Regions from separate parts of the Streptomyces sp. NPDC032161 genome, predicted to be linked through region 4. Evidence: riboswitches for the same ligand, from Rfam matches in the RefSeq annotation. Region 4 holds a riboswitch; each other region holds the start of a gene.

Region 1 (3,346 bases), on a different contig from region 4:
CAGCACCTCGGATACGGGCACGGCATCCACTACTGCCTCGGCGCGCCGCTCGCCCGGCTGGAGGGACAGACCGCGCTCGCCACGCTGCTCAGGCGCCTTCCCGACCTGCGGCTCGCGGTGGAGCCCGCCGATCTGCGGTGGCGCGGCGGGCTCATCATGCGCGGACTGCGCACGCTTCCCGTGGAGTTCGGACCCCGGCCCGCCCGACCCGTTTCTGACGCTACGTCACATCTGTGATGTGCGCGTGATCGGCGCTGCATCGACTTGTGACACGCGTTCGAGTCCGGTTAGGTTCACCGTTCGACCCCACCGGGTCGCTCGACCGAACTCGTCCGTCACACGGAAGGCAACCTCATGGGCTCCGCGAACGGCAGACACCGTCGCCCTCGTCAGGCACCCGCCATCGTCGTCGCGGCGGGCGTGACCGGATCCGCCATCGCCATCCCGCTGCTCGGCGCGGGCGCCGCGCAGGCGGCCGACTCGGCGACCTGGGACCGGGTCGCCGAGTGCGAGAGCGGCGGCTCCTGGAGCGCCGATTTCGGCAACGGCTCCTACGGCGGCCTTCAGCTCACCCCGGAGGTCTGGAAGGCGTACGGCGGTGAGGCGTACGCCCCGCGCGCCGACCTCGCCAGCCGCGCCCAGCAGATCGCGGTGGCCGAGAAGATCCTGGGCGACCGGGGTCCGCAGGCGTGGCCGAGCTGTGCGCCCCTCTCTGGCCTCGCGACGGGTGGGGAGCTGCCAGGGGTCGACCCGGGGGAGACCTCCTCGGAGAAGCCCGCGGGCGGCTCCGGGGCGGAGGAGGATGCGAAGAAGACGGGCGGCACCGGGGCGGAGAAGGGCGCGAAGCCGGCTGACAAGTCGTCGGAGTCCCCGTCCGACGAGGACGTCACGCCTTCGGGCCGTGCCGGGAAGCCGGACGCCGGAACCGGGTCCGATGTCACGCCCTCGCCCACCGGTTCCGCCACTTCATCCGACAATGCGCACCGTTTGCCTGAATCGGTTGATATGGGCGATTCGGGCGCTTCTGTCGCTCCGTCAGGGCCGCCCGGGGACTCGGAAGGATCTGGAGCGTCGGACGGTTCGGGCGGCAAGCATCGTGGCTCACCGGCCGCCGAGGAGGGGTGGGGTGCCGACGGGGACGTCGGCCGCGAGTCGGGTCGTCACGCCTCGCGCGACGGCGGGGGGCGCGACGCGGCCTCCCCGGTCGCCGACGACACGTACACCGTCCGTCCCGGTGACAATCTCTGGACGATTGCCGACGAGCGGAACGTCCCCGGTGGCTGGTCCGCGCTCTATGAGGCCAACAAGGAGGTCGTGGGCTCCGATCCGGACCTCATCCTTCCTGGCCAGAGCCTCGATGTCGACGCGGAGGCCCGTTGAGGCCGGACCCGGTGGCCGGCTGACGGGGCCTCAGGAGCCGGGATGCTATCGGAGGCTCTTGTCGGCTTGCATGCGAGTGAGACATGGATCTCTTTGCGTCAATTGGCGTGTTGGGCCCGGAGGTCCCGTCCGTATCGCGTCCCACCTGCGAAAACTACGGTTCCTCAGATGCAAGTAAGAGACGATTGCCCGATGTGTCCTTCTTTGAATATGGGGCTTATATGTGTTTACGGTCGGAACCGCTCGCACCGCGGGCCCCGCCGACCGTCACGCCGAATCCTGCCGTCGGTCGGAGGGAACAGACGCGTTCAAGCGCCGTAGGCAGGAGCGGGGGACCCAGGTAGGCGTCGGCCCCGATCGTCGCGAGACGCATCAGGACCGACTTGGGGTGAAGTCGCGTGCTAGGACGTGCGACCGGGCAACTCACTCGGCCCGAACCCGACAGCTCACCTCGTAGGCGTCGGTGAGGAGACTTCCATGCTGTTTTCCGGCAAGGGCAAGCACCGCCGCCCGTCCAAGGCCGTCCGTGTCGCCACGCTCGCCGGAGTCGCCGGCTCCGCCGTCGCCGTCCCGCTGCTGGGCGCGACCGGCGCTTCCGCCGCCTCCGTCGCCACCTGGGACGCCGTCGCCCAGTGCGAGTCCGGGGGCAACTGGTCCATCAACACCGGCAACGGCTACTACGGCGGTCTGCAGTTCTCGCAGTCCAGCTGGGCCGCCGCCGGCGGTCTGAAGTACGCGCCGCGCGCCGACCTGGCCACCAAGGCCCAGCAGATCGCCACCGCCGAGCGGCTCCTCGACATGCAGGGTCCGGGTGCCTGGGGCTGCGCCTCCGCCGGCAACCTGCGCAACGACGGCGTCGACCCGGGCGTCGACACCTCCTCGAAGAGTTCCGGTGCCGCCAAGAAGCAGAGCACCCAGACGGCCCCCAAGCAGCAGGCCCAGCCGAAGCAGGTCGAGCGCGCCGAGGCCCCCGCCTCCCGCTCCGACCGTCCCGCCGCCCCGCGGACCGAGTCGAAGAAGACCGTCACCACCCCGACCGGCAAGAAGGTCAAGAAGGGCGACGGCGAGTACAAGGTCGTCTCCGGCGACTCCCTCAGCAAGATCGCCGCCGCCCACGGCGTCGAGGGCGGCTGGCAGCGGCTGTTCGAGCTGAACAAGGACATCGTCGAGAACGCCGACCTGATCTACCCGGGTCAGCAGCTGCACCTGACGAAGTAGTCCGGTCCCTCTCCTCTCCGGATGCCCGGCCCGGCGCGCTCCCCCCGCGCGCCGGGCCGGGGCGTCTGCTCGGAGCGCGTGCCGCGCGCCGACGCGGCACCGCGCGTCCCGCACCCGGGCGTGCGCCGCTCGTGTGCGGCGCAGTTCGTTCAACTGTTGTAGTTACTGATCCGTAATATTCTGGCCATTTGCCCGGGATCGTGCACTCCCGGGTCCTTTTTCGTCCCAGGGGGCGGGCGGTCGTCGGGCTGAGCGGGCGGGGCCGGTTAGGCTCTTGTCGCAAGGCCAAAGTGACCCTGCAGAACCAGTGTCATATCCCAGAAGGAGATGCCTCGTGCCGTCCATCGACGTCGTCGTAGCCCGGGAAATCCTCGACTCCCGGGGGAACCCCACGGTCGAGGTCGAGGTCGGCCTCGACGACGGCAGCACGGGTCGTGCTGCCGTGCCGTCCGGCGCCTCCACCGGTGCCTTCGAGGCCATTGAGCTTCGCGACGGCGACCCCAACCGCTACCAGGGCAAGGGTGTGGAGAAGGCCGTGCTCGCCGTCATCGAGCAGATCGGCCCGGAGCTCGTCGGCTACGACGCGACCGAGCAGCGGCTGATCGACCAGGCGATGTTCGACCTGGACGCCACCGAGAACAAGGGCTCGCTCGGCGCCAACGCCATCCTCGGTGTCTCGCTGGCCGTCGCGCACGCCGCCTCCGAGGCGTCGGACCTGCCGCTGTTCCGCTACCTCGGCGGTCCGAAC
Region 2 (3,346 bases), on a different contig from region 4:
CTCGACCGTACGGGCCGAGGCGATCGGCGCGGCGACGGTCGGCCGGGACGCGAGCCAGGCCAGCGCCACGGTCGCGATCTGTGCGTCATGGGCCTGGGCGACCCGGTCCAGGGCGGCGAGGACGTTCCGCCCGCGCTCCGACTCCAGGTACTTCCCCGCGCTCTGCGCACGCGCGCTCTCCACCGGGGTGCCCGGGCGGTACTTGCCGGTGAGGAATCCGGAGGCCAGGGCGTAGTACGGGACGGCGGCGAGCCCGGCCCGCGCGGCCGTGTCCTGGAGCGGGCCCTCGTAGGTGTCGCGGGAGACGAGGTTGTAGTGCGGCTGCAGGGCGACGTAACGGGCCAGCCCCTCGCGCTCGGAGAAGTCCAGGGACGCCCGGAGCCGCTCGGGGCTGATGTTGGACGCGGCGATCTCGCGCACCTTGCCGGCCTTCACCAGCTCGTCGAGGGTGGTGATGATCTCCTCGACCGGCACGGTCTCGTCGTCGAAGTGCGTGTAGTAGAGGTCGATGTGGTCCCTGCCGAGCCTGCGCAGCGACTCTTCCGCCGCCGCCTTGATGGTGGCGGCGGAGAGACCCTTGTACGAGGGGTGGGCGCCGACCTTGGTGGCGACGACGACATCGGACCGGCCGGGCCGGGACGCGAGCCACTTGCCGATGACGGTCTCCGACTCGCCGCCCTCGTTCCCCGGCACCCAGGCGGAGTAGGCGTCGGCGGTGTCGACGAAGTTGCCGCCCGCCTCCGTGTATGCGTCCAGCACGGCGAACGACTGCGCCTCGTCGGCCGTCCAGCCGAAGACATTGCCGCCGAGGGCGAGCGGGAACACCTGAAGATCGGAAGAGCCCAGTTGGCGAAGGGAAGTCATGAATCGATCAACGTGTTCCCGCCAGAACGGTATTCCGCGCATACGCCGTTCGGCGGACGGCTGTTCGGTGTGGTCCGCGCGGTCGGCCGGCGCATCGTTGTCCGCCCGTGCATCGCCGACGCGGGTGCCTCAGATGTTGAGGCCCTTGCTCCGCAGCCAGCCCATCGGGTCCACGCCCGTGCCGTCGGCGGTGTGGATCTCCAGGTGGAGGTGGGGACCCGTCACATTGCCGGTCGCGCCGACCCGGCCGATGGTGTCCCCGGTGGAGACCTTCTGGCCGACCCCGACGCCGATCGAAGACTGGTGGCAGTACCAGACCTCCGTGCCGTCCTCCAGCTCCAGCACCGTGCGGTAGCCGTACGAGCCGGACCAGCCCGCCGACTTGATGGTGCCGCCGTGAACGGCCTTGACGGGGGTGCCCGTCGGCGCCGCGAAGTCGAGGCCGGTGTGGTGACCGGAGGACCACATCGTGCCGGCCTGGCCGTACGTCGAGGTGATCGTGTACGAGGTGGTCGGGACGGCGTAGCTGGCGGCGAGCTTGGCGAGCCGCAGGGCCTCGGCCTTCTTCTTCGCCTCCTCCTCCGCCTTCTTCTTCTCGGCGGCGGCCTTGACCTCGGCGGCGTCCTGCTGCTTCTTGGCCTCGGCCGCGGCCTTCTCCGCCGCGGCCTTCTCCTGGGCCTCCCTGGCCTCCGCGTCGGCGGCGGCCTGCTGCTGCTCGGCCTGCTGGAGGATGCGGGCACGCAGCGCCTCGCCCGCGTCGGTCGTGCCCTGCTCGGCCTCGGCGGTGGTGATGCCTGCGGTGGTGAGCGGGGCGGTGGCGGGCGCGGCCCCGTCGTCCTCGGACTTGTCGGAGAGGAGGGCGCCCACGCCGGGAAGGGACTTGGCGTCGGGCAGGTTGTCCGCGATGGAGTCGGGAAGGGAGATGGACACCGGCGGCTTGCCCTGCGCGGTGGCCATGCCGCCCGCGCCGACCGCCGCGATGACACCGACCCCGAGCACCGCGGAACTGCGGGCGAGTCCGTTGCGCTGCTTGGCGACCCGGTGCTTGCCGCGTACGGGGCGGACGGTCTCCTCGGTGGGGTTCCACTCGCCCCAGCCGCGCTCGTCGTCGACACCGAAGTCGGCGCCGGGCAGGGTCGCGGTGGCGGCCATGTCCGATCCGATTCCGTGGTCCATGCGATCCGCAGTGCCGGACACCGTCGTCATCCCGGCCGTTCCGTAGTCGGAGCCGTAGCCGGGGCCCGCACCGTAACCGGGGCCGAAGTCGGTGCCGAACTCGGAACCGTACGCGGAATCGAGCCGGGCGGGGGCCTCGGGGGCAGGCTTGTTGGACGCCACGGGGGCGCACTCCTTTCCTTCCTTCTCGCCTACCGGGTTAGCTGACGGGTTCGGAGCAGGAAGGTCTCCTACGGACACCGCGTCTCTCACGAGACCCGGATGCCCGATTCACCCCAGGGTGGTGGTTCCCCGGTTCCCTTTCGGGATTCGGCGCTCGCGCACGGTGCCGCCTCTGACGACGGCTGGGACGACCGCGCTGCGTTATCGAACGTTAATAGACACCGGGCCCTGATTCCAAGCCGCTCCCACTGATCGTTCACGTCTTTGGCCTGGACTTTACTGGACATCTCGGGGCGTATTCAGACGACTTGATCGGGTCTCAGCCAATACCCCGTAACTGACGTTGCGTCAAACGTTATGCGGAGCGGCGTCTTTCGATTACGTACGGTGGCACCCCGGTCCGCTCGGGCGCACCCGGCCGCCCGGACGGACGTCTGCGGCCTCACGGGCGCACCCGACCGAACCCCGTCACGGCCTCCTTGCACCCGCCCAACCGCTCGGGCGCACCCGGCGCCCTTGCGCCCGCCCAGCCGCCCCGGACCGTCCGTCATGCCGGGCCCGGCCCCACGATCCGGACGGTCCTGCGCCGCTCCGGCTGCCCCTCCGCGGGGCGTACGACCGCGAGCAGGGCCATGTCGTCGGTCGACTCGCCCCCCGTGTGCAGCCGTACGTCGTCGGTCAGCGCGGACAGCAGCTCCTCCGGCCCGGGAAAGATCCGCCCGCACAGCCGGGCCGCCGGATCATAGAAGTCCCCCTGGGCGTTCCGCGCCTCGGAGAGGCCGTCGGTGTAGAGGAGCAGTGTCGCCCCCGGCCGCAGATCCCACTCGTCCGTCCGGTCGGGCCACGCGCCCAGGTCCATCCCGAGCGGCAGCGCGGGCATCGAGGGCGCCAGCACGTCCAGCGCGCCGTCCGGGTGCAGCAGGATCGGCTCGGGGTGGCCGCGGTTGACGATCCGGACCCGGGACAGGCCGGCCGGGATCTCGGCCAGCACGGCGGTGGTGAAGCCCTCGACGACGTCGGGCCCGCCCCGGCGCGCCCTCCTCTCCCGCACCAGCGCCCGCTCCAGCCGACGCGCCACGCCCTCCAGCGAGCGCTCCTGTTCGGCCGCCTCCCGGAACGCCCCGATGACCACGGCGACCGTCTC
Region 3 (3,346 bases), on a different contig from region 4:
CCGCGTGCGTGGGGCCTTCGGCGCTCGTGCCCCCGGCGGATTCCGGAAGCTGGTCCGCGAGAAGCACGGCGAACCGGTCCGCCCAGCCGACGTAGGTCCCGTCCGGGCCGGGGTCGCCGACCCCTTCCGTGAAACTGTCGCCGATCGCCGCGTACGACCCGATGACGCCCTGTCGGTCGATGACGCCACGCTGATTATTTCTCGAATCGTCTGCCACGAACGCTTATCCTGCACCGACGAATGTGACCTACGCGACCGTAATAAGGGGTTGACGGGTGGTGAGATAGACCACCCGGTCGGATTCGCTGTCGGGGGAATACCCGGCGCGGAGGGGCGGCGCGCCGTGGCGCGCCGCCCCTCCGCCTTGTCCGGGCCGGACCCGGCCGCTCCGGTCGTCGGACCGTTCGGCTCGGGCGCGGTCGGCGTGGATCAGACGTATATGCCGTGCGCCGCGAGGTAGGCGACCGGGTCGATGTCGGAGCCGTACGCCGGGCCGGTGCGGACCTCGAAGTGCAGGTGCGGTCCGGTGGAGTTGCCGGTGGAACCGGAGAGGCCGATCTGCTGGCCGGTGCTCACGGACTGGCCCGCCGAGACGGAGATCGAGGACAGGTGCCCGTACTGCGAGTAGCGCCCGTCGGCGTGCTTGACGACGACCTGATTGCCGTAGGCGCCGCCCCAGCCGGCGGTGACGACCGTGCCGGCGGTGATGGACTTCACGCTGGTGCCGGTGAAGACGGGGAAGTCGATCCCGCTGTGGCTGCCACTGGACCAGTTGGATCCGGAAGCCCGGTATCCGGTGGTGTGGTTGCCCGGGACCGGGTGGACGTAGCCGGAGGCGGTGCTCGCGGCGGCCGGGGCGGAGGTCTTCGCCTTCGCCGGGGCGGACGAGGCCGGAGCGGACTTCTGGACGAGCTTCGACGGCACCGCGGGGACCTTCGACGGAAGGACGGAGCCCGCGCCCGCGCCGGTGGGCGCGCCGTGTGCCGACGCCTCGCCGCCGAGCGCCAGCTCGGTGCCCGGGCGGATCAGGTCCGGATCGGCGCCGATGGCCGCGCGGTTGTCCTGGTAGAGCTTCTGCCAGCCGCCCTCGACACCGTGCTCGGCGGCGATCTTCGACAGGTAGTCGCCGGGGACGACGGAGTACGTCGTGGCGGTGGCCGGCTCCTGGGCGACCCGCTGGACCGGGACGGTGTGCGCGGCGGCCGGGGCGGCCGGCTGCGCGGCGTGGGCGCCGGTGGCGCCGAGCAGCGGCAGGGCGATGACGGCGCCGCCGGTGCTCACGGCGGCGACACCGCGGGCGATCACGCTGGACTTGGTACGACGGTGCTTACCCGAGATGGGCATGATGCGCTTCCTCTCCGGCGCCTGCGAGGTGAGCTGTCGGGTTCGGGCTGGAGATGCCCGGCCGCGGCGAGCGCGACTTCACCCCGAGCCGACCGGTCTTCGCCGGTCGGCGGACTACCTGGTTCCCCCGCTCCTGCCACGCGTCGAGTGAGTGCGATATCCGGCCGGCGGCAGGATTGGGCGGTCCGTCCGGATTGACGGTGACCGTAGGCGAGCCGGAGACCGAGAACAAGCCGCCGATTCCGGAGAGGAATCCGCGCCGAGAATTCGGCGCGGAATTCCGGTCACCCTCCGTGGATCCGGGATCTTGAATTTCCGCGCCGCGTACGGAATATCGGATCTGCCCGCCGGTACGCTCGGTCACGGATATGATTCCGCTCACGAGGAGGAATCTCTCGGCGGAATGAATTTGGGCACACGCCAACAAATGCCCTCAATACGGACATTCGGCCGATGTCATGCGCGTCGGAGCCTCAGCACCCGCGCGTCGAGGTCCCCGCGCAACCCCGTCCGCAGCCCCTGGTGGAGCAGTACCGAACCGTGGTGCGCCTCCCCCGTGTCGCGGCACACGTAGGTCGCCGACGGGTCGAGCCCCCGCAGCCGCAGGGCCGGCGGCCGCTCCTCGTACCGCTGCCTGTCCAGCCACATCAGGACCACGGTCTCCTCCCCGCGGACGTACTGGACCGCGCCGAGGCCGCCGCGCGGGGAACGCAGCCGGTACTGCGCCCCGAGCTGCACCACCGGCCGGATCTCCTTGTAGAGATCCACCCAGTTCCGCGCCTCGGCCAGTTCCGCCTCGCTCCATTCGGCGAGATCCCCGCCCACCCCGAGCACCCCGGCCATCGCGCTCACGAAACGGAGCCGCAACGAGCTGACCCTGTCGTTGAACTGGACGTTCGGGCTGTCCGTGACCCACGCGGCCATCACCCGGGCCGGATGGATCTGGCTGAACCCCTCCTGAATGGCGAAGCGGTCGAGGGGATCGGTGTTGTCCGAGGTCCACACCTGGTCCGTACGGGAGAGGATGCCCAGATCGATCCGGCCGCCGCCGCCCGAGCAGGACTCGAAGGCCACCGAGGGGTGCGCCGCCCGCAGCCGGTCGATCAGCGCGTACAGACCGTCGACGTGCTCGACCCGGAGTTTCCGCGGATAGTCCTCGCCCGGCCATCCCGCATCGGTGAAACTGCGATTGAAGTCCCATTTCACATAGTCGATCGGTGTATCGGAGAGCAGCGCGTCGAGTTGCTCCCAGAGATACTCCCGTACATCGCTCCGGGCGAGATTGAGAACCAGTTGATGGCGGAACTCCGTCCGCGTCCTTCCCGGGAAATGCTGCACCCAGTCGGGATGCGCGCGATAAAGATCACTGTCGGCATTGACCATTTCCGGTTCGACCCAGATTCCGAACTGCATGCCGAGCGCGTGCACTTCGTCGGCCAGGGGCTTCAGGCCGTCGGGAAAGCGATCCGGATTCGGCGTCCAGTCCCCCAGTCCGGCCCGGTCGCTGGTGCGTCGGCCGAACCACGCGTCGTCCACGACGAACAGCTCGACCCCCAGCGCCGCGGCACGCCCCGCCAGGACGCGCTGCTGCTCCTGCGTGACGTCGAATCCGGCCGCCTCCCAGGAGTTGTAGAGCACCGGACGCACCTTCCCGGCGTCCGGGACGACATGGGCCAGCTGCCAGGCGTGCCAGGCGCGGCTCGCGCCGCCGAAGCCCGCATCGCTCCACAGCCCGGCGAAGACGGGGGTCACGTACGACTCCCCCGGCGCGAGCAGCTGCAGTCCCGAGTCGTCGTGACCGGCGCCTCCGGCGATCTGCACGATTCCGTCGGGAAGTTGTTGCACGCCGATCCGCCACGACCCGGACCAGCCGAGCGCGCAGCCGTACACCTCGCCGCTCTCCTCGGTCGCCGCGCCGTCCGCGTCGAGCGCGACCCACGGCAGATGCTCGTGGCCGGTGTGGCCGCGCCTGCTGGAGACGACGCTCTCGCCGTACGTCAGT
Region 4 (3,346 bases):
GGCCCATGTCCGGCCGTCCGCGGCGACCGCCGTGGTCGTCGGCGACCTGACCGGCATCGACCTGGAGGCCCTGCTCGCCGAGACGCTCGGCGACTGGTCGGGCGACACCGTCGAGCCGCGCCCCGCCCCGCCGATCACCGCCGACGACACCGGTCGCGTGGTCATCGTGGACCGTCCGGGCGCGGTGCAGACGCAGCTGCTGATCGGCCGGATCGGACCGGACCGGCACGACAGCGTGTGGCCCGCCCAGGTGCTCGGCACGTACTGCCTGGGCGGCACGCTCACCTCCCGGCTGGACCGGGTGCTGCGCGAGGAGAAGGGCTACACCTACGGTGTCCGCGCCTTCGCCCAGGTGCTGCGGTCGTCGGCCCCGGACTCGGTCACGGGCGCGACCGGCGCCGCCATGCTCGCGATCAGCGGATCGGTGGACACGGAGTCGACCGGACCGGCGCTGGAGGACCTGTGGACGGTGCTGCGGACGCTGGCGGCCGAGGGGCTCACCGACGAGGAGCGCGAGACCGCGGTGCAGAATCTCGTGGGTGTCGCGCCGTTGAAGTTCGAGACGGCTGCCTCCGTGGCGGGCACGCTGGCCGACCAGGTCGAGCAGCACCTCCCGGACGACTTCCAGGCCCACCTGTACGCCCGGCTCGCGGCGGCCGGCACGGTCGAGGCGACCGCGGCCGTGGTCAGCGCCTTCCCGGGCGACCGTCTGGTGACGATCCTCGTCGGCGACGCGTCCCGGATCGAGGAGCCGGTCCGGGCGCTGGGCATCGGTGAGGTGTCGGTGGTCGCCGGCTGAGCGGTACGCCGTCACGGTCCCGGCGGCCTTCCCGGGCGGAGACGCCGGGGACCGTCCCGGACCCCTGACGTCCCCGCCCGCCGGTCCGACGGCCGGGCGTCCGATGCCCTGTTCCCGTACGGGGCAGGTGCCGGAGGACAGCCGCGGGCCGGGCCGTTTTGGGTGCCGAACGGGTGCGGCCCGGTCGGTCCGACGGCCGGGCGCGTGGGCGTGGAAGGCCCCTGTGAGCGATGTCTCGCCGGGGTCTTCCCCATGGTGGGTTCCGGTCGCCGGGTTGCCCGTACGTCCTGTGGCATGCGCTACAAAACGGCTTGTCCGTTTGGCGAACGAACGTGCTCGCGCTTAGCGTCGACCGGGCTGCCGGCCACTCGTATGTCGCGACCGCGACGCACCGGACAGCCATCGCCGAGTCCCCGCCGGGCGTGAGCCCTGGGGAGCCGGGGACCCAATGAAGTCCCTGGGGTGAATCGGAAGCCTGAGCCTCGGTGAGGCCGGGGCCTCCGTAGGAGACCTTCCTGCTCCGAACCCGTCAGCTAACCCGGTAGGCGAGAGGGAAGGAAAGGATCAGCCACTTCATGGCGTTCACCCGTGCCACCGGGAAGCATCGTGCCCCCGGCCGACTGACGCGCGGCAGCGCGAGGATCGCCGGCGTCGCGGCGCTGGCCACCACCGGCGTCATCGGAGGCGCCGCCTCCCCGGCCCTCGCCGCGGACGCCGAGACCTCCGCGGTCGGCGAGACCGGCCTGAACCAGGTCATCGCCATCCAGGACGTCATCGCCGACCGGATCGACGCCCAGGCCGACGCGCAGCAGCACCGGGCCGACCTCATCGCCGAGGCGAAGGAGGCGGCCCAGCGGAAGGCCGAGGCCGAGAAGCGCGCCCGGGCCGAGGCGAAGGCCAGGGCCGAGGCGAAGCGTGCCGCCGAGGCGCGGGCCGAGAAGGCGCGTGCCGCCCGCTCCGCCGAGCGCACCCGGCTGGGCCTCTTCCAGCTCCCGGTCGCCGGTTCCTACGTCACCACCGGCTACAAGTCCAGCGGTTCGCTCTGGTCCTCCGGCAGCCACTCGGGCATCGACTTCCACGCCGCGTCGGGCAGCTCCGTCGTCGCCGTCGGCGCCGGTACGGTCGTCGAGGCCGGCTGGGGCGGTGCGTACGGCAACAACATCGTGCTGCGCATGACGGACGGCACGTACACGCAGTACGGGCACCTCTCGTCGATCGGTGTCCGTGTCGGCCAGAGCGTCGGCGGGGGCCAGCAGATCGGCCTCTCCGGCTCGACCGGCAACTCCACCGGACCGCACCTCCACTTCGAGGCCCGGACCACGCCCTCCTACGGATCCGACATGGACCCCGTCGCCTATCTGCGTGCCCACGGCGTCTCCCTCTGACCGACAGCCGACCCGCGAACCGCCTCCCGAAGGCCCCGGCGTACCCCGGGGCCTTCGGCATGTCCGGGTCGCCCCGTCAGCAGGACCCGCCCCTTGCGCGACCGTCCCGGATCCCGGGAAGAGGCGCCCGGGATCCGGGAAGGAATCCCGGGGCCGGAAGACGAAGGAGCCGCGGTGCCGGTGGGCGGCACCGCGGCTCCGCCGGCGGGAATCGGTCCCGTGCCGGACCCCGGAAGTCCCGGGAGCGGGAATCCCGGAGATCCGGAACGTGGCTCAGACGGTCTCCGGGAGTTCGTCGAGCCCCTCCGCGACCAGCTTCGCCAGGCGGTCCAGGGCGGCCTCGGCGTCGTCCGCCTCGGACGCGAGCACGATCTCCTCGCCGCCCTGCGCGCCGAGCCCGAGCACCGCGAGCATGGAGGCGGCGTTCACCGGGGTGCCGTCGGCCTTGGAGATCGTCACGGGGATGCCGGACGCCGTGGCGGCGCGGACGAATATGGAAGCGGGGCGGGCGTGCAGGCCCTCGGCCCAGCCGACGTTGACGCGGCGCTCAGCCATGGTTCTGCCCTTCATGAATCAATAGTTGTCTAGACCACTCTCTCATGTGGTGCGCGGTGCTCCGGCCGACCCGCGCCACACCCACGAGCGGTGCCGCAACGCCGTTCGGCCCCCCTCAGACTGCCCCGGCCCCGGCGGCTACGCGAGTGGTGGACGAGCCGTAGTCTGTGCCCATGCAGTCCTCGACGGAGCAGAGTCCGCGTCACGTCTATCCCGACCACTGGGAAGCGGACGTGGTCCTCCGTGACGGAGGCACCGCGCGGATCAGGCCCATCACCACGGACGACGCCGAACGCCTGGTCAGTTTCTACGAGCAGGTCTCCGACGAGTCGAAGTACTACCGCTTCTTCGCCCCGTACCCCCGGCTGTCCGCCAGGGACGTGCACCGCTTCACCCATCACGATTACGTCGACCGGGTGGGGCTCGCGGTCACGGTCGGCGGCGAGTTCATCGCGACCGTCCGTTACGACCGGATCGACGGACGGGGCAGGCCAGCCTCCGCGCCCGCGGACGAGGCGGAGGTCGCCTTCCTGGTCCAGGACGCGCACCAGGGCCGGGGAGTGGCGTCGGCACTGCTGGAGCACATCGCCGCGGTGGCCCGCGAGCG

What was found. Region 4 has a riboswitch for cyclic di-AMP ahead of AB0E67_RS27775 (M23 family metallopeptidase). Riboswitches for the same ligand answer to the same signal wherever they lie in the genome.
Region 1: linked by a shared signal. The riboswitch ahead of AB0E67_RS26870 (transglycosylase family protein) and the one ahead of AB0E67_RS27775 (M23 family metallopeptidase) in region 4 are both predicted to bind cyclic di-AMP.
Region 2: linked by a shared signal. The riboswitch ahead of AB0E67_RS18320 (M23 family metallopeptidase) and the one ahead of AB0E67_RS27775 (M23 family metallopeptidase) in region 4 are both predicted to bind cyclic di-AMP.
Region 3: linked by a shared signal. The riboswitch ahead of AB0E67_RS15390 (LysM peptidoglycan-binding domain-containing M23 family metallopeptidase) and the one ahead of AB0E67_RS27775 (M23 family metallopeptidase) in region 4 are both predicted to bind cyclic di-AMP.

What each region holds. Positions count from the first base shown of each region.
Region 1 is NZ_JBEZVN010000022.1:46,225-49,570, reverse strand. Features, by position in the region: gene AB0E67_RS26880 (cytochrome P450) at 1-237, shown strand, start outside; gene AB0E67_RS26875 (transglycosylase family protein) at 355-1,380, shown strand; cyclic di-AMP (ydaO/yuaA leader) riboswitch at 1,684-1,855, shown strand; gene AB0E67_RS26870 (transglycosylase family protein) at 1,858-2,598, shown strand; gene eno (phosphopyruvate hydratase) at 2,933-3,346, shown strand, end outside.
Region 2 is NZ_JBEZVN010000008.1:24,511-27,856, forward strand. Features, by position in the region: gene AB0E67_RS18315 (aldo/keto reductase) at 1-864, opposite strand, end outside; gene AB0E67_RS18320 (M23 family metallopeptidase) at 994-2,016, opposite strand; cyclic di-AMP (ydaO/yuaA leader) riboswitch at 2,214-2,365, opposite strand; gene AB0E67_RS18325 (PP2C family protein-serine/threonine phosphatase) at 2,750-3,346, opposite strand, start outside.
Region 3 is NZ_JBEZVN010000005.1:259,673-263,018, reverse strand. Features, by position in the region: gene AB0E67_RS15395 (SGNH/GDSL hydrolase family protein) at 1-217, opposite strand, end outside; gene AB0E67_RS15390 (LysM peptidoglycan-binding domain-containing M23 family metallopeptidase) at 430-1,344, opposite strand; cyclic di-AMP (ydaO/yuaA leader) riboswitch at 1,350-1,504, opposite strand; gene AB0E67_RS15385 (alpha-galactosidase) at 1,801-3,346, opposite strand, start outside.
Region 4 is NZ_JBEZVN010000024.1:35,258-38,603, forward strand. Features, by position in the region: gene AB0E67_RS27770 (pitrilysin family protein) at 1-799, shown strand, start outside; cyclic di-AMP (ydaO/yuaA leader) riboswitch at 1,193-1,362, shown strand; gene AB0E67_RS27775 (M23 family metallopeptidase) at 1,375-2,184, shown strand; gene AB0E67_RS27780 (HPr family phosphocarrier protein) at 2,458-2,739, opposite strand; gene AB0E67_RS27785 (GNAT family N-acetyltransferase) at 2,913-3,346, shown strand, end outside.